Allorhodopirellula heiligendammensis: one gene and its partner. The protein of the gene in region 2 binds, or shares a complex with, the protein of the main gene of each other region. Links are inferred from orthologs where the notes say so. Each region holds a gene or a part of one and is shown on either strand. Other genes may lie near its edges.

Evidence for each region. The genes of interacting proteins can lie anywhere in the genome.
Region 1: the proteins of trxA (region 2) and Poly21_RS04615 are in contact, whole or in part, in a crystal structure (PDB 1F6M), measured with the Escherichia coli proteins. The link is inferred for Allorhodopirellula heiligendammensis from one-to-one orthologs.

What each region holds. Positions count from the first base shown.
Region 1 is NZ_SJPU01000001.1:1,210,661-1,214,271, reverse strand. What follows is about bases 144-3,130. They hold Poly21_RS04615 (thioredoxin-disulfide reductase), read left to right. Parts: upstream 144-1,066; coding sequence 1,067-2,194; downstream 2,195-3,130. Other genes in these bases: pssA (CDP-diacylglycerol--serine O-phosphatidyltransferase), read right to left, coding at 2,280-3,130; Poly21_RS04620 (DUF6690 family protein), read left to right, coding at 144-919. In the rest of the region: more of Poly21_RS04620, read left to right, coding at 125-143; more of pssA, read right to left, coding at 3,131-3,293.
Region 2 is NZ_SJPU01000001.1:140,186-143,752, forward strand. What follows is about bases 417-3,359. They hold trxA (thioredoxin), read left to right. Parts: upstream 417-1,697; coding sequence 1,698-2,021; downstream 2,022-3,359. Other genes in these bases: Poly21_RS00570 (sugar phosphate isomerase/epimerase family protein), read left to right, coding at 417-750; Poly21_RS00575 (NUDIX hydrolase), read left to right, coding at 760-1,653; Poly21_RS00590 (DNA-methyltransferase), read right to left, coding at 3,050-3,359. Also shown: more of Poly21_RS00570, read left to right, coding at 1-416; more of Poly21_RS00590, read right to left, coding at 3,360-3,567. UniProt on the Escherichia coli protein: Participates in various redox reactions through the reversible oxidation of its active center dithiol to a disulfide and catalyzes dithiol-disulfide exchange reactions.

The DNA of each region.
Region 1 (3,611 bases), 1.1 Mb from region 2 along the record:
GTCGCGGTGCGGGAAATTTTTGCGTTGGCAGCGTGTCTCTGGCGACGATGAATTCCAAAGTGGGACGGTGGGCAGCGGGTCCGCTGCGGCAAGGTTATCGCATGTGTAGGCCGGAGAGGCACGGATGATCGGCGGGAAATTCGGACAAGCTACGGTACTCGCGGTCGCTGTTGGCACTCCGTACGTTGCCAATCAAACGCAGTGGGGACGTGAAACCGTCAGCACCGTCCAGAAACAGGTTTTGGGTGTAACATCGAGTGAGGGTGGGTCGGCACCGGCAGTCACCTCAAGCGACTATCCCGCGCACTCACTCTATCAGGTGGAAACGTTGCGACCGATCTCGTCGGAGAAGTATCGCTACGAAGACGACCTCGCGAGAAAGCTGGGTGCCGTTCCTGCGGATGAGAATGCAGCCCCGAGTTTGGTGGGAAATAACGTCGCGGACATTCGCGAGGCACTCCGTTTCGACTTGACTCCTCCGATGATTCTCGATCGCTTTTCGCGGGTATCAACAGTCCTCGCCGATCTGCAGCTCGAAGGGCTGCGAGTCCCGGTGGTCACCGGCATCCGCGCGGATGATTTAGCTGGCACGCTCACCTACTACTTTGATCATTCCGGAGCGATTCAGCGTATTAATCTGCACGGGTTTACCGGCGACTCTCAGCGGATTGTTGCCACGTTGACGAACCACTATGGATTGCACGCCGAACAGTCTCTCGATGCGGGCGTCTATACGCGGCGTTGGAATGGTATCCCCGTACACCTGTTAAGAATTTCGCATGCTCCGGTGGTCTTCAGTGACGCCGTTCACCAGAAGTACACCGTGTTTCTGGAGTTGAATCAACCCAATTTGCGATATGGAATTAGCGAGGAGGCGCGGCGGATTGTCCACGCCGACCAGTGGACTGGACGCTGGTAGAGCAGCCCCGGTATCAGGCAGCCTCCAGCCTGTAATGAAGCTGATTATTTGCGTATACTGCCAGCGCCTTCGCACTCACCCGCGAGTACGGGGGACATGTGTGACAGCGCTGAGCTATTGTCTGAACCACTTTTATTGAGAATCGACATGTCTTCGACCCCTGACACTCCCCGACCCGTTGGCAGCGACGGTCCCGAGAAAACGATCATCATCGGTAGCGGACCCGCAGGCTGGTCAGCGGCAATTTACGCCGCCCGTGCCAACCTGGATCCGGTGCTGTACGAGGGGACGTTTCGTCAGGACATGATCCCCTTGGGGCAGCTGGCATACACGACAGAGGTCGAGAACTACGCAGGCTTCCCAGCGGGCAACGTCCGTGCGTTCGTGGAGTCGGCCGTCAATAAAGACCGGCACTACAATCTTCCACCCGTGCCGGCCGGTCATACACGCGATGACCAGCCTCACTACGCCGTTCAGGGCACCGAGTTGATGGAGCTGATGAAGCAGCAGGCACTTAATTTCGGCACTCGCGTGATCAGCGACGACATCGAACGGGTAGACTTCTCGGGTCCGCCTCATACTCTCTATCCCGCTGCAGGTGAACCGGTTCAGGCGCACACTGTGATCATCGCAACGGGCGCGCGCGCAAACTATTTAGGTCTGCCCAGTGAAGAGGAATATAAAAACAAAGGTGTTAGTGCCTGTGCCGTTTGCGACGGTGCGCTGCCAATCTTCCGTAGTAAGCCGCTGGCGGTTGTCGGGGGCGGCGATTCGGCGGTCGAGGAGGCTACCTACCTCGCCAACCTGAAAGGTGCGGACAAGATCTACTTGATCGTCCGCCGCGACGAGATGCGGGCGAGCAAAGTGATGCAGGAGCGGGCCCTGAACCACCCGAAGATCGAGATGAAATGGAATACCGTTGTCGATGAAGTGATCGGCGACGGAAAGATCGTCACCGGCCTTAAGATCAAGAGCACGGTTGACGATTCCATTAGCGATCTCGAGGTCGGCGGGATGTTTGTTGCAATTGGTCACACACCCAATACCGCGTTTCTCGATGGCGCCGTCGAAATGAATTCTGCTGGTTACATCCAGTGGGCGCGGCCGTTTCGCACCAATACCAACGTGCCGGGCGTATTCGCAGCCGGAGATGTCGCGGACGACTACTATCGACAAGCCATCACGTCGGCCGGTACCGGCTGCATGGCGGCACTGGATTCCGAACGTTTCCTCGTCGAGCAAGAATCGATCGTTAGCGCCTCAGTAGCCGAGTAAGGCGAGGTCGCTTCGCACGCGACGATTTTTATGAGGTAGCCGCCGCTACCTCACTGGGCGAGCGGAGTGATTTTCCTCCGTGCCGTTACCTGTGGGCGGCAGGGTGTTCACCGCTGTCGGTAGACGGAGTTGTGCCCACTCGGCGATCTTTACCGAACAGAGATCGCAGCGGCGAGCCGAAACTGAAGTAGCACAACATCAAGGGCAGGGCGACCCAGTGCAGCAATACCACGCCGACGACCGCGAATAATGCCTGACCGATCTGATTGGGCGTTCGACGTCCGCGTAACAACTGCGCGAACACATGCGGGTAGCGAAACCGGGAAACCATCAGAAAGGCCAGCACCGCCGCCAGGACCGGTATGAAGAAGTGTGACGCTTCCAGCGTCCAAGCACTCATACTGCCAATCCATGCATGGTACTCGTCTGAGGTGGCATAGAATTTGACATCGGGAATCGCGATCGCGAAGGCTGCCAGAGTGCCCGCTGCCGCCGGACTGGGCAACCCTTCAAATCCCTCGTGGTCATCGTCCTCTGGTGTCTCGACGTTAAATCGGGCTAGTCGCAGGAGCACACAGATTGCAAACAACACACCAATCGCCCAGGTCAACCGTTGCGGTAACGCATCACTGATCCGCCACACGATCACGGCAGGGGCCACGCCAAAGGTCACGGCATCACAGAGCGAGTCGAGTTCGGCACCAAACCGACTTGCTTGCCCCGTCAACCGCGCCGCCGACCCATCGAGGGCATCAAACAGCATCCCCCCGAAGATGAGTAGCCCAGCGGCATAGAGTTTTGTCTCCAAATCCCACGCCAGGGTATCGGTGCTGACTGCGATTGCGATCGCAGCCAATCCGCAAACCCCATTGCCGAGCGTAAGCACGGTGGGTAGGACGGCCAGTGTCAGACGCCGGCGTTTGCGTGAGTGCCGTTTACGCCGGCGACGATTGCGCTCCATTTTACGTCGAGCGAGATCGTCATCGTCGACATCGGCAGATGAGACAATCTCATCGGCAAGTTGATCGACTTCCAAGTCCGAGTCATCATCAGGATCTGTCCAATCCGAATCGGGGTGCCGCGGTTTGAGTTCACTCATGATCCGAGCGTGTCCAATTCAGTTGGTATGTCATTCTGATAATTTGGTGAAACAATCGTCCAATCGGGGATGCTCTCGCCGCCTGTCGAGGACGTTGGGTGACTGGTGGCGATCGATATCGTGTTGCAACCCAGTTTAATCATCTAATCCATCTCGGGAGGTAAAAAAGCCGCTGCGATCCCTATCTGGCGGGCAAACGGACAGCCGATTCTCACAGTAATCTGCGAAACCAGAATATTCCGCCCAGCAGAACCGTCGCAGGGGACTCACCTGGGGATGAAGGTGGGACGTCCGGGCCCGGTCCGGTCGGGCAAGTGG
Region 2 (3,567 bases):
CCCGATCTAGAACTGCAAGCTGCAATCGAGCTGCTCCAGGATCTCGATTTCACCGCTGTCGAAATCGCGATCCAGGAATCGATCGGTCCTATCCGGCCAAATGAATTGCTTCAAGACGAGGCCCGCGCTGTTCAGATTCTTCGCTCCAGTCACCGCATGGACATCAGCGGCTATCGCGTGGAACTATCGACGACGGGCGACGAACATTACGAGCAGTTTCATACGCTGTGCCGGATCGCCAAGGCGACCAAGGTAGTCAATATTTCTGTTCCATCGGCTGAAAAGGGTACTCCCTTTAACGAAGAAGTCGAGCATTTGAAGCGGCTCGTCGCCATCGCAGAAGGTGAAGGCGTGCGGCTGAGCGTGCGGTGCATGCTCGGTTGCCTCAGCGAAGACCCCGATACCTTGTTGGTGCTGTGCAATAACATCGAAGGACTCGGAATTGCCCTGGATCCGTCCGTGGCGCTGATCGCTTCGGCTGGGAACCCCGCCGTTGCCAAAGCGATGGCGGTCGGCAAAGGCTTCGATCAACTCTTGAAATTTGTCACCAACGTCCAGCTCCGCGATACCAGTAAAGACAAATTCCAGGTCAGTGTCGGTCAAGGGGAAATCGACTACGGCAAAATCGTCACCCAGCTCGAACGGGAAAAATACAACCGGGCGCTGACCGTCGACATGAGTCCGATGGAAGAGCACGATCACCGCGTCGAATTACGAAAACTACGGCGTCTGTTGGAGTCATTAATTTAGGCTGCTACCGTGAATGACAACCTCCCTGTGGACGGTCGAAACCGCCGGTCAACGAATCCGACTACCGACGGCTGGAGACGTCCGTCAACGATTGTAGCCGCCCCGCCCCGTCGTTCCGAACGGGAAATTGTCAGCCCGTGTTCGTCCGAGATGGCCACGCGGCTAAGCGAGCGATTGACCGAACTCCGCACCAGCACCAGACGAGATGGTCTGCAGTGGAACATGACTCCACAGCTCGCCTATGGCCGCCATCGCGGCCCCGCTCGTATGAATTCTCGCCAAGCCGCCGTGGCGGTGGGATTGTATTTCGACCCTGATGAGGGTTGGATCGTCCCGCTCACTCGTCGTCCCCACGCCCTGCGGCATCATGGCGGCCAAATCTGTTTTCCCGGTGGACGCATCGAGGCAGGCGAGACGCCCACCGCAGCGGCGCTACGCGAATTTGAGGAAGAACTCGGCATCGCCGCGGACGTGGTCGAAATCTGTGGTGAACTGCCGATGCAGTATGTCTACGCCAGCGACAACGAAGTCACCCCAGTGGTATGTGTGCTCCGGAAACCCAGTCGGCCATGGCAACCCGACCCAGCAGAAGTCGACGAAGTCATCCATCTGCCCCTCCAGATCCCCTGTCAGCGATCCTCGGTAGGCTCGTTTTGGCACCAGCGATGCGTTCAGGCCGCCCGGGACCCCCAGATCGATGTCGCGGAGTTTCGCTTCAGCGCACCCGCATTTGAATATCAGTCGCTGCGAATTTGGGGCGCCACCGCCGTGATCCTGGACCAGTTGGCCCAGTGTTTGCAGCCTATTGGATTCCGCTCCCCCGAGCGAACGAATCTGCCAACTTGGCCGATTCGCTGTTTTGGCACAACCGAGGCCACTGGTCTACGAACCCCTTCCCGGTAAATTGTGTCCATCCTACTCAACTCTCCTTTTAGCAGGAAACAATCATGGCCTCTGATGCGGTAAAAGAATTCACCGACGACAACTTCGACACTGAAGTCCTCAATAGCGACGCAGCAGTGCTCGTGGACTTCTGGGCACCTTGGTGCGGCCCCTGCCGCCAGATCGCTCCGATGATCGAAGAGCTCGCTACCGAAAACCCAGGCGTCTCGATTGGCAAAGTCAACATTGACGAAAACCCCGGTGTGGCGCAAAAGTTCGGCATCAACAGCATCCCTACCTTGTTGCTGTTCAAGAACGGTGAAATCTCCGAAAGTTTCGTCGGCGTGCGTCCCAAAGCGGCGCTCCAACAAGCCATCTCGGCGGTATGAATTTGATTTTTTGCCGCAGAGCACTCAAGTTCCGCGTCGCGAATGTCGAATGAACGGGTAGCAACGAAATTGACGCTCCGATTAGAAAAAAACAGGGCTGCCCGCCCTTCCTAACCGGAGCAATTTCTGCGAAGTTTATCGCTGCCGCAGACGTCTCTTCCCAGAGCGTTTGTCATCACAAAAAACGGTGATGAAGGAGGCAACGATTAACAAGGCGACGTGGCCAAGTGGCTAAGGCGAAGGATTGCAAATCCTTTATTCGTCGGTTCGAATCCGACCGTCGCCTCTATTTTTTGTCAGTGCCTCGGATTGACCAATGCATCCGAGCATCGCAAAATGTGACTCCGCTGAGCACACTCATCCGACGAGTTGTGCCCAGCACCCATTAGTGGCCATTACGGCCACACAGCCGCCCTTGTAGCTCAGTTGGTAGAGCAACGGACTCTTAATCCGAAACCAAGGGAACGCCAAACGGCGATTTTCACGGCGTTTTCCGCCACTTCTGCTATCATGCCAAGTTGCACAGTGTAGCACAATAGACACGGAAATACATCGTTTCAGGTGTCGCGACACCAGGCCTTGACTGAGGCGATCGGGCGTGCTTTTTCTATCGCAACAGAAACCCCTGATAGGGTTGGCCGCAGCCTATTCGCAAGGCATGCCTGGTTCCGACAGTGCTGGATGGAAAACGGAACCTGCCGAGTTGCATTGCCGCGTCGGCGGAAGCAATAGGGCATAAACTAGGAGGTGCGCTCCAGCAGCGAGTTTGCATCGGGCCAACCCGCGTGAAAGAGATCGAGCCGCCTGCCGACGCGGGCGGACTCGGTCGCCCACCAGCCACCCCCCCCGGCAGGCGGCAGGTCAAAAAAATCCTCTGGGTCCTTCCGCCGGGAGCTTCACCTCCGACCCGGGCAGGGAACGGGCGGCTTTAGAGACACACTTTCCCGTCCTTTGGTCGGCCGGACGGACGGTCGAAAAAAAACCGGCGAGGATCGCCGGTTATGTTGGTGGGATTTTTTCGCTGGCGGCTAGGCTGGGTGAGCGGCCAGGGTTTCGCGGATCCACGTCTCGGCCGTTTCGTAATGGTGGGCGTCGGTTTCGATGCCGATATAGCGGCGGCCGGATTTGATCGCAGCGACGCCCATTGTGCCGGAGCCGGCGAAAGGGTCGAGGATCGTGCCGCTAGGCGGGATCGGTTGGGCGAGAGCGGCGAGGAGGTCGACCGGCTTGCCGCACATGTGCCGCTTTTCGGCTGGCTTGATGCGGTGGGTGTGGCAGCCGGGGAACGGGCCGGCGTGGGTGGCTTTGTTGCAGGGTCCGTTGGTTCCCCAGGCAACGTACTCGCATTGGTGGCGGAAGTAGCCTTTGTGCGGGGCTCGGCTCGAGGCGGTTTTGTCCCACGCGATGATGCCGCGCCAGATGAAGCCGGCTGTTTGGAGGGCGTCGGTGAGCGTGGGGAGTTGCCGCCAATCCGAGAACACTTGGCAGTAGGCTCCGGGTTTGGCGATGCGTCGGCATTGGCGGAGCCAGAGGTCGCACCATGCTA